DNA from 2 places in the Streptomyces sp. NBC_00691 genome. Region 1 is predicted to be linked to the other one. Evidence: riboswitches for the same ligand, from Rfam matches in the RefSeq annotation. Region 1 holds a riboswitch; the other holds the start of a gene.
The links. A riboswitch is a leader RNA that binds a small molecule or an ion and turns the genes downstream of it on or off. The one in region 1 is predicted to bind glycine.

Region 1 (5,181 bases):
TGAAGGCGCCCGCGAGGGCCAGTTTGTCCCGCTTGAGGCGGGTCCAGGCGATCTGCCAGGGCGAGCGGCCCTCGATCGCCTTGCCGGGGACGCCGGGAATGCCGGGGGCGTCGGGCGCGCCATCGACGGTGGCGGTCGCCTCGCCCGCACTCTTCTCGTGCAGTGGTGCCGTCATCGTGGTGAGGACCCCTCTCGGCCGCCGGTAGCCGGCCCTTGCCCGCCGCGGGTAGCGGCTCGGTGGAACAACCTGCTGGGCACCTGCTCGAAAGGAGCCGAACGCCCGGTGTTCCGGGGAGTCTTCAATGCGCTTGTGATCACCCGCCAGCCCTGACGAGGAATGTTTGCTCAAACGTGATGCGGTGCTGCGACTTCCGTTATCCGGACGTCGCGATCACGTGAGCGGACCATCTCGGGGCCTCTTCCCCCCAATCGGGCATGTCCTCTCAACTGGGCGTTCGAGCCCCTTAATAGGGACGAACGAAAGCCTCCGGAGCGAACTCCGGAGGCTCGTGGGGCAGAACGCGAGAAGGGGTACGTCTCAGTATCCGGACGGCGCCGGCGGCGGGTATCCGTAGCCCGGAACGGGCGCCGCGCCGCGGCCGGCGTGCGCCTCGCGGTCGTAGAACGGGCGGCCGTTCGCCCGCAGCCAGAGGGCCACCGGGTCGTACGCGTCCGAGAGGGCGACCGTCGAGACGGGCAGCCCCTCGGGTACGGATCCGATGGACTGGCGCATCATCGTCCGGACGGCGTCGACGGCCGCAGGCGAGGTGTCGTACAGATCGAGGCCGATGGCGAGGTACGGGGAGCCGAGCGCGGGCTGCACCCAGCCGCGTCGCAGTGCCCGGACGGCCGGGGTGCGGTGCGCGTTCTGCGTGAGCAGGGCGTAGAACTGCGGGATCTCCAGGGCGGGCTCGGTGACCCGGAGCGGCCCGGCGGGCATCCGGTCCAGGCCGGTGGCGATCCGGCGCAGGTCGGCCCAGGGGATGCCGACGCCACCGCCGGGGGCGTGCGGATTCAGCCAGACGCCCCAGCGGTCGGGGTAGAGGGCGCGGGCGATCTCCCGGCCGGTGACGAGCTCATGGGCGCGGTGCCAGCCGGAGGCGGCGAGTTCCTGGGCGGAGGTGACGCAGGGCGCGTAGCCGAAGCCGTCGACCTCCATGTTCCCGTACTGGGCGTCGGACGAGCCGGGCGAACCGTGCCAGAGCAGCATCCAGAGCTCGCCGTCGGCGAGGGCGTGCAGCAGCTGCTCGTACGCGTCGTAGCGTCCGGGTGCCACCTGGCGCAGCATGTGCTCGACCTGTCCGGTCGCCGCGGTGCCTGACGCGCTCACCCTGGGTCCCGCCCCTCTTCCGTCACCGTGTCTGTTCCGACGTCTGTCCTGCTGTCGAGAAGTTCAGCTTAAACAGGCCGTCCGTCACACGGCGGCGCGCTGGTAGAAGGGGCGCACGCGCTCCAGCATCCAGTCGCCGACCGGGTCCTGTGCCATGTCGAGCAGGATGAGGTTGACCGGCCAGGCGCATTCGACGCGGCCGAGGGCCCGGCCGAGGGCGTCCAGCGGCGCGTTGCGGTCGACGCCGTCCCAGGCGACGAGCTGGACGCCGACGAAGAGGGCGGGTTCGGTGCCCTCGACGCTGGCGAGCGCCCGGCGGGCGGTGGTGACGACCCCGGTGGCCTCGAACTCGGCGGACGCGGCGGCGAGGAAGTCGACGGGGTCGTCCTGCCAGTCGGGCTCGAAGAGCCGGACGCGGCCGCCGGTGGCGGGCCCGTCGAGCGGGGTGCGGCCGACGCGGCAGAGCTCGGCGACGGCCGGCGGGGGCAGCGGGACGCCGACGGCGCCGCCCGGGTTCACGGCGATGCCGAGCTGCGGGGGCAGGCCGCGGGCGAAGTCACGGGCCGGGGCGACGGTGAACGACATGTGGCTGCCGACGCAGGCGAGGAACTGCTCCTCGGAGCTGAAAACGGGGACGTACGCCGCGCCGTCGATCTCCATGGTGGCGAGGTCCAGATTCGGGCTGTCGGGTCCACCGCCGTTGGGCAGGGGCACCCAGACCCGGCTGCGGCCGAGGACCTCGACCAGGCGGGCGCCCGCCGAGGGGTTGCCGAGGGAGGCGGCAAGGACCTCTTCGAGCTCGTTGCCCGGCCACGTCACGTCCACGGTCCCGTTTCCCCTTCTCGCACGGCCTGCCGTACCGGCCGCCCCGGCAGCACCCTAACGCCGCCCCGGCGCCGCCGTGGCCAAAAGAAGGTGTACGGGCACTCCCGGACAGGGGGCGTGCGTCACAGCGACCCGCCTCGGGCCGCCCCGCGTACGTCGTGGGTGCCCGGGTCAGGCCGCCTCGCGGAATCCGATCTTCCGGAGGATGTCCGCCGCGTCCCGGTCGAGCAGGGTCGCGGAGGCGCAGCCGTGCGGCAGCCGGCCGGACTCCGCCGCCGCGACGAGCCGGGCGACGGCCCGCCGGTGCCGGGCGAAGGCGTACGACGAGACCCCCCGGCCACGGGACCGCTGCCCCTCACGGGCGGTGCCGGGCTCGACGTCGAGCAGGACCAGATGGAGGGACCGGCCGCGGCGGCGGGCCTCGCGGGCGAGCCATCCCCGCACCCAGGACTGGGTGCCGCAGTCGTGGACGACCACTCCGGCGCCGGAACGCAGGGCGCGCCGCAGCCCCGCGTAGTGCGCGATCCGGACCAGCGGGCGGTAGACGGCGTACGGCAGGAGGCGGGGCATCCGGGCGTCCCAGCGCTCCCGGGTGTCCTGCGAGTCGATGCCGGCGCCTTCGGCGGCGCGCCGCATGAGGGTGGACTTGCCGCTGCCGGGCAGCCCGGAGACGACCACCAGGTCGCCGGCGGCGTAGGTGAGGGCGCGGGGGCCGCGGCCGCCGCGCTCGCGCAGGTCACGCAGGATCCGCCCGCGGCCGCGGGTCCTGGCACGGGCTCGCTGGGACGGTATGCCGGTACTCGGCGCGTACGCGCCGGTGTGCTGGAACCTCATCGCTTCTCCCCCTGCCGGGCCTGGGAAGACCCTTGCCCACAAAGTGTAAAGAAGCGGTAATGGGACACAAGCGATGTGCCCCGCCGACCGCGCGTGCAATGATGTGCGCGCCAGGCGCGCACAGTCGCCACACAATCGCATACCGGCCGCTCGAATCCGCGCGGGAGAGTTCCGGACACCAGGCGTGTCCGGACGCCGAAGGAGCAAGACCCTCCCTTGAATCTCTCAGGCCCCGTACCGCGTGGATGAGGCAGATCTGAAAAGCGGGACACCCTGTGTCCCCACCCAAGGTGCAAACCGATCTCTCGGCGACGAGATGCTCTCGGTGAACCTCTCAGGTTCCATGACAGATGGGGAGGACGTCCTCGCCGTCATGTGTTTCGTCACCGATCACGCCCTTGGGACCCGGGAGCCACCCCATGAGCACTGCCCCCCGTCTGACCGCCCTCGATGCATTGCATCGTTCGCTGGGCGCGACCATGACCGACTTCGCCGGCTGGGACATGCCGCTCCGGTACGGCAGCGAGCGGGACGAGCACATCGCCGTCCGCACCAAGGCCGGTCTCTTCGACCTCTCCCACATGGGCGAGATCACCGTCACCGGCCCGCGGGCGGTCGAGCTCCTCGACCACGCCCTGGTCGGCAACATCTCCACGGTGGGCGTCGGCCGCGCCCGCTACACGATGATCTGCCAGGAGGACGGCGGCATCCTCGACGACCTGATCGTCTACCGCCTCGGCGAGACGGAGTACATGGTCGTCGCCAACGCCTCCAACGCGCAGATCGTCCTGGACGCGCTGACGGAGCGCGCGGCCGGCTTCGACGCCGAGGTGCGGGACGACCGTGACGCGTACGCCCTGATCGCGGTCCAGGGCCCGGAGTCCCCCGGCATCCTGAAGGCGATCACCGACGCCGACCTCGACGGTCTGAAGTACTACGCAGGCCTGCCCGGCACGGTCGCCGGCGTACCCGCGCTGATCGCCCGTACCGGCTACACCGGCGAGGACGGCTTCGAGCTGTTCCTGAAGCCCGAGCACGCCGAGGGCGTCTGGCGGGCGCTGACCGAGGCCGGCGCGCCGGTCGGGCTGATCCCCTGCGGCCTGTCCTGCCGTGACACGCTCCGCCTGGAGGCGGGCATGCCGCTGTACGGCCACGAGCTGACCACCGCGCTGACGCCCTTCGACGCGGGCCTGGGCCGGGTCGTGAAGTTCGAGAAGACGACGAACGACGGCCGCTTCGTCGGCCGCGAGGCGCTGGAGAAGGCCGCCGAGCGTGCCGAGACCGCCCCGCCGCGCAAGCTCGTCGGTCTGGTCGCCGAGGGCCGCCGGGTGCCGCGCGCCGGCTTCTCCGTCGTCAAGGACGGCGTGGTGATCGGCGAGGTCACCTCCGGCGCCCCGTCCCCGACCCTCGGAAAGCCGATCGCCATGGCGTACGTGGACGCGGCGCACGCCGAGCCCGGCACCCAGGGTGTAGGTGTGGACATCCGAGGCACCCACGAGGCGTACGAGGTCGTGGCGCTGCCGTTCTACAAGCGCCAGAAGTGACGTATCCGTCTCACTTCGCGTCTCACCCCGCAAGACCCACGTTCATCAGTACTCCCTCGATCCAGGAGAATCAGGTCATGAGCAACCCCCAGCAGCTGCGCTACACCAAGGAGCACGAGTGGCTGTCGGACGCCGAGGCCGGCGTCGCGACCGTCGGCATCACGGAGTTCGCCGCCAACGCGCTCGGTGACGTCGTCTACGCCCAGCTCCCGGAGGTCGGGTCCACGATCACCGCGGGCGAGTCCTGCGGCGAGCTGGAGTCCACCAAGTCGGTCAGCGACCTGTACGCCCCGGTGACGGGCGAGATCGTCGAGGCCAACCAGGACGTCGTGGACGACCCGTCCCTCGTGAACACCGCTCCGTTCGAGGGTGGCTGGCTGTTCAAGGTACGGCTCACGGGCGAGCCGGAGGACCTGCTCACCGCCGACGAGTACGCCGCCTTCACCGCCGGCTAACCCGAGACCCCTAGGGATCGATTCATGTCGCTTCTGAACACTCCTCTCCACGAGCTGGACCCGGACGTCGCCGCCGCCGTCGACGCCGAGCTCCGCCGTCAGCAGTCCACGCTCGAGATGATCGCCTCGGAGAACTTCGCTCCGGTCGCCGTCATGGAGGCGCAGGGCTCCGTCCTCACCAACAAGTACGCCG
Region 2 (5,181 bases), 4.2 Mb from region 1:
GGGATCCAAGATGATTGCGAAGATCGCCTCCGAGGAGGCGAAGCCCGACGGCCTGGTGCTGATCGAACCCGGGACCGAGCGGGAGCTTCTCGCCCCGCGTTCGGTGCGGATCCTGCCTGGTGTCGGGCCGGCGACGGGGGAGCACCTCCGTCGGGCGGGGATGACCACCGTGTCCGATCTCGCGGAAGCGGGCGAGGACGAGCTCGTACGGCTCCTGGGACGGGCGCACGGGGCCTCTCTGTACCTGATGGCCCAGGGGTACGACGATCGGCCTGTGGTGGCCGAGAGGGACGCCAAGTCGGTCTCGGTCGAGGACACGTTCGACGTGGACCTGCACGACCGGGTGCGGATCAGGGTCGAGGTCGAACGGCTCGCGGAGCGGTGCGTGGGGAGACTGCGGGCCTCCGGGCACTCCGGGCGGACCATCGTCCTCAAGGTGCGGCGCTTCGACTTCTCGACGCTCACGCGGTCCGAGACGCTCCGGGGGCCCACGGACGACCCGGGGGTGGTGCGGGAAGCGGCGGGGCGGCTCCTGGAGGCGGTGGACACGACCGGGGGTGTGCGGTTGCTGGGGGTCGGGGTGAGCGGGCTCGCGGACTACACGCAGGAGGATCTGTTCGCTCAGGCGGAGGGGGCGGCCGCGGAGGCCGCCGCTGCTGCCGCGGCTTCGGTGGTGGGCGCGGAGGGCGAGGCGGGTGCCGGCGTGTCCTCCGCGTCCTCCGTGCCTGTCGTGCCGGCGGTGACCGCTCCCGTCGAGCCTGAGGCGCCTGAGCCCGTGGAGCGGCGCTGGACGCCCGGGCATGACGTGCGGCATGCCGTGTACGGCGCGGGGTGGGTGCAGGGGAGCGGGGTCGGACGCGTGACCGTGCGGTTCGAGGAGCCGGGGTCGGCGCCGGGGCGGGTGCGGACCTTCGCGGTGGACGATCCGGATCTCGAGCCGGGGGAGCCGTTGCCGTTGGTGGACCGGGGGTGAGGGGGGTGGCGGCCGGGCGTCAGGGGTGTGCCCGGCCTGGCGGCCGGGCCGGATCGAGGGGTGGTTCTGGCCGGGTGAGCCGATGGGCCCGCCCGGGGGCGGGACTTCGTTGGTCCCGGCAGGGCTCTGCCCCCCGCCGGGGGAGGGGGCTGTGGGCCGTTACTGGCCTGCCAGGTGGCCGAAGTCCGTGTCCGGGGTGTCCGTGGGGGGTGGGGGAAGGGCGAGGCTGTAGTGGCGGTAGAGCTGGAGCTCTTGTTCCGGGGAGAGATGGCGGCCCACGCCGAAGTCGGGCGCGTCCTTGATCAGGGCTCGCTCGTACGGGATGTGGAGGCCGTTGTCGATCAATTCGCTCGGTTCGAGCGGGACGAAGGCGTCCCGGCTGAACAGGCCCGTGCGGACCGCTGCCCATTCCGGGATGCCGGTCGCGTCGTCCAGGTACACCTCGTCCACGGTTCCGATCTTGTGTCCGTTCCGGTCGTACGCCTTGCGGCCGATCAGGCTGCGCGGATCGATATCGGTCTGCACGGTCCCTCCAACTGGTCGCAACTGCTCTACACCCCTACGAAAGTGCACAACTGGGATGTCGGCCACTTGAGCGATGGAAGCCGCAACCGCGCTGGTAGGCTGGCTGTGGCTGTCGACCCTGTGCGGGAGAGTCCCCCGGAGAAACCTTCCGGAGGGCGCCGAAGGAGCAAATCCTCCCCGGAATCTCTCAGGCCCCTGTACCGCGCGGACGAGGTCACTCTGGAAAGCAGAGCGGTGTCCACGGCATGCGCTCTCACCGACGGTGAAAGCCGGCGTGCCCTAGGCGTGCCGGTGAAACTCTCAGGTTGAGATGACAGAGGGGGAGGCCGTCCGGGTACCCGCGCCGTGGTGCCCCTCGCAGGTCGTGACGACCAGGAGGCCTCCGTACATGACCGCCAACCGCATTCCGCTCTCCGAACTCGAACAGGGCATCCCGTTCGAGCAGCGGCACATCGGGCCCGACGCCGAGGCGCGCGCCAAGATGCTCGCCCAGGTCGGTTACGGCTCCCTCGACGAGCTCACGGCCGCCGCGGTGCCGGACGTCATCAAGAACACCGAGGCGCTGGGCCTGCCGGCCGCGCGCACGGAGGCCGAGGTGCTCGCCGAGCTGCGCACGCTCGCCGACCGCAACCAGGTCCTCGCGCCCATGATCGGTCTCGGCTACTACGGGACCTTCACGCCGCCGGTGATCCTCCGGAACGTGATGGAGAACCCCGCCTGGTACACGGCGTACACGCCGTACCAGCCGGAGATCTCGCAGGGGCGCCTCGAGGCGCTGCTGAACTTCCAGACCGTCGTCGCCGACCTGACCGGTCTGCCCACCTCCGGCGCTTCGCTGCTCGACGAGGGGACCGCCGCCGCCGAGGCCATGGCCCTCGCCCGGCGCGTCGGCAAGGTCAAGAACGGTGTCTTCCTCATCGACGCGGACGCCCTGCCGCAGACGATCGCCGTCATCGAGACCCGCGCCGAGCCGACCGGTGTCGAGGTCGTCGTCGCCGACCTGAGCGAAGGCATCCCCGCCGAGGTCGCCGAGCGCGGTGTCTTCGGTGTGCTCCTCCAGTACCCCGGTGCCTCCGGTGCCGTGCGGGACATCAAGCCGCTCATCGACGCCGCTCACGAGCTCGGTGCGATCGTCACCGTCGCCGCCGACCTGCTCGCGCTCACCCTGCTCACCTCGCCCGGTGAGCTCGGCGCCGACATCGCCGTCGGTACGACGCAGCGTTTCGGCGTTCCCATGGGCTTCGGCGGTCCCCACGCCGGTTACATGGCCGTCCAGGACAAGCACGCCCGCTCCCTGCCCGGCCGTCTCGTGGGTGTCTCCGTCGACGCCGACGGCAACCGCGCGTACCGCTTGGCCCTCCAGACCCGCGAGCAGCACATCCGCCGCGAGAAGGCCACCAGCAACATCTGTACCGCTCAGGTGCTGCTCGCGGTCATGGCCGGTATGTACGCCGTGTACCACGGCCCCGAGGGGCTGCAGGGCATCGCGCGCCGCACCCACCGGTACGCCGCGATCCTGGCCGCCGGCCTCACCGCCGGGGGCGTGGAGCTCACCCAGGGTGCCTTCTTCGACACCCTCACCGCCCGTGTGCCCGGCAAGGCCGACGCGGTCGTGGCCGCCGCCCGTGAGGCCGGTGTCAACCTCTTCCGCGTCGACGCGGACCACGTGTCCATGTCGTGCGACGAGACCACCGGGCGCGCCCAGCTCGCTGCCGTGTGGGGCGCCTTCGGCGTGACCGCCGACATCGAGGCCCTGGACGCCACCACCGAGGACACGCTGCCCGCCGGGCTGCTGCGCTCCGACGCGTACATGACCCACCCGGTCTTCCACGCGCACCGCTCCGAGACCTCGATGCTGCGCTACCTGCGCAAGCTCGCCGACCGCGACTACGCGCTCGACCGCGGCATGATCCCGCTCGGCTCCTGCACGATGAAGCTGAACGCGACGACCGAGATGGAGTCGGTGACCTGGCCCGAGTTCGGTCAGATGCACCCCTTCGCCCCGGTCGAGCAGGCGCAGGGCTACCTCACGCTCATCACCGAGCTGGAGGAGCGCCTCTCCGAGGTCACCGGCTACGACAAGGTGTCGATCCAGCCGAACGCCGGCTCGCAGGGCGAGCTGGCCGGCCTTCTCGCCGTCCGTGCGTACCACCGTGCCAATGGTGACGAGCAGCGCACCGTCTGCCTCATCCCGTCCTCCGCGCACGGCACCAACGCCGCCTCCGCGGTGATGGCCGGCATGAAGGTCGTCGTCGTCAAGACCGCCGACGACGGCGAGGTCGACGTCACGGACCTGCGTGCCAAGATCGAGCAGTACCGCGACGAGCTGTCCGTGCTGATGATCACCTACCCGTCGACGCACGGCGTCTTCGAGGAGCACGTCGCCGACATCTGCGCCGAGGTCCACGAGGCCGGCGGTCAGGTGTACGTCGACGGTGCCAACCTCAACGCGCTCGTCGGTCTCGCCAAGCCGGGTCACTTCGGCGGCGACGTCTCGCACCTGAACCTGCACAAGACGTTCTGCATCCCGCACGGCGGTGGCGGCCCGGGCGTCGGCCCGGTCGGTGTCCGCGCCCACCTCGCCCCGTACCTGCCGAACCACCCGCTCCAGCCCGCCGCGGGCCCGGAGACCGGCGTCGGCCCGATCTCGGCCGCCCCGTGGGGTTCCGCGGGCATCCTGCCGATCTCGTGGTCGTACGTGCGCCTCATGGGCGGCGAGGGCCTCAAGCGCGCCACCCAGGTCGCCGTCCTCGCGGCGAACTACATCGCCAAGCGCCTCGAGCCGCACTTCCCGGTGCTCTACACCGGCCCGGCCGGTCTGGTCGCCCACGAGTGCATCGTGGACCTGCGTCCGCTGTCCAAGGCGACGGGCGTCACGGTCGACGACATCGCGAAGCGCCTGATCGACTACGGCTTCCACGCGCCGACGATGTCGTTCCCGGTGGCCGGCACGCTGATGATCGAGCCGACCGAGTCCGAGGACCTGACCGAGCTCGACCGCTTCTGCGACACGATGATCGCGATTCGGGCCGAGATCGAGAAGGTCTCCTCGGGCCAGTGGCCCGCCGAGGACAACCCGCTGCGCAACGCCCCGCACACCGCGGCCGCGCTGGGCGGCGAGTGGGACCACGCCTACACGCGGGACGAGGCCGTCTTCCCGGCCGGTGTCTCGGCCGCCGACAAGTACTGGCCGCCGGTCCGTCGCATCGACGGTGCCTTCGGCGACCGGAACCTGGTCTGCTCCTGCCCGCCGCTGGACGAGTACGACAACTGAGCACGATCGTGGCCGCGTACGACGGTCGCGTGTGAATCGAGGGCCGGTTCGGAGCACGTCTCCGGGCCGGCCCTCGGCGGTGCGCGTGCCGTCAGGCGGCGGTCGTCACCTGCCCCGCGGACAACGGCCGGTGCGGGGCGATGATCTGCCCGTCCGGCAGCAGTTCGCCGGTGTCCTCGAAGAGGAGGACGCCGTTGCACAGCAGGCTCCAGCCCTGTTCCGGGTGGTGTGCCATCAGTCGGGCCGCCTCACGGTCGGCGGAGTCGGCGGTGGGACAGGCAGGCTGGTGCTGGCACATGGGTGGGTTCTTTCGCTGCGTCGTAGTGGATGTCCTGCGGCTCTTCGCGCTCATCGCCGCCCCCGTCGGTCGGTTCGGTTCCTCTCCCAGTCTTGCCCCATGGACGGTCTT

Region 2: another riboswitch for glycine. It lies ahead of gcvP (aminomethyl-transferring glycine dehydrogenase); the one in region 1 lies ahead of gcvT (glycine cleavage system aminomethyltransferase GcvT).

Annotation. Positions count from the first base shown of each region.
Region 1 covers NZ_CP109007.1:5,622,986-5,628,166, reverse strand. The annotation lists gene OG392_RS25590 (ABC transporter permease) at 1-175, opposite strand, end outside; gene OG392_RS25585 (enhanced serine sensitivity protein SseB C-terminal domain-containing protein) at 539-1,330, opposite strand; gene OG392_RS25580 (enhanced serine sensitivity protein SseB) at 1,415-2,155, opposite strand; gene OG392_RS25575 (AAA family ATPase) at 2,327-2,989, opposite strand; glycine riboswitch at 3,141-3,239, shown strand; gene gcvT (glycine cleavage system aminomethyltransferase GcvT) at 3,409-4,533, shown strand; gene gcvH (glycine cleavage system protein GcvH) at 4,611-4,988, shown strand; gene glyA (serine hydroxymethyltransferase) at 5,013-5,181, shown strand, end outside.
Region 2 covers NZ_CP109007.1:1,426,213-1,431,393, reverse strand. The annotation lists gene OG392_RS06340 (DNA polymerase IV) at 1-973, shown strand, start outside; gene OG392_RS06335 (PRC-barrel domain-containing protein) at 1,133-1,498, opposite strand; glycine riboswitch at 1,612-1,711, shown strand; gene gcvP (aminomethyl-transferring glycine dehydrogenase) at 1,887-4,772, shown strand; gene OG392_RS06325 (DUF5999 family protein) at 4,864-5,070, opposite strand.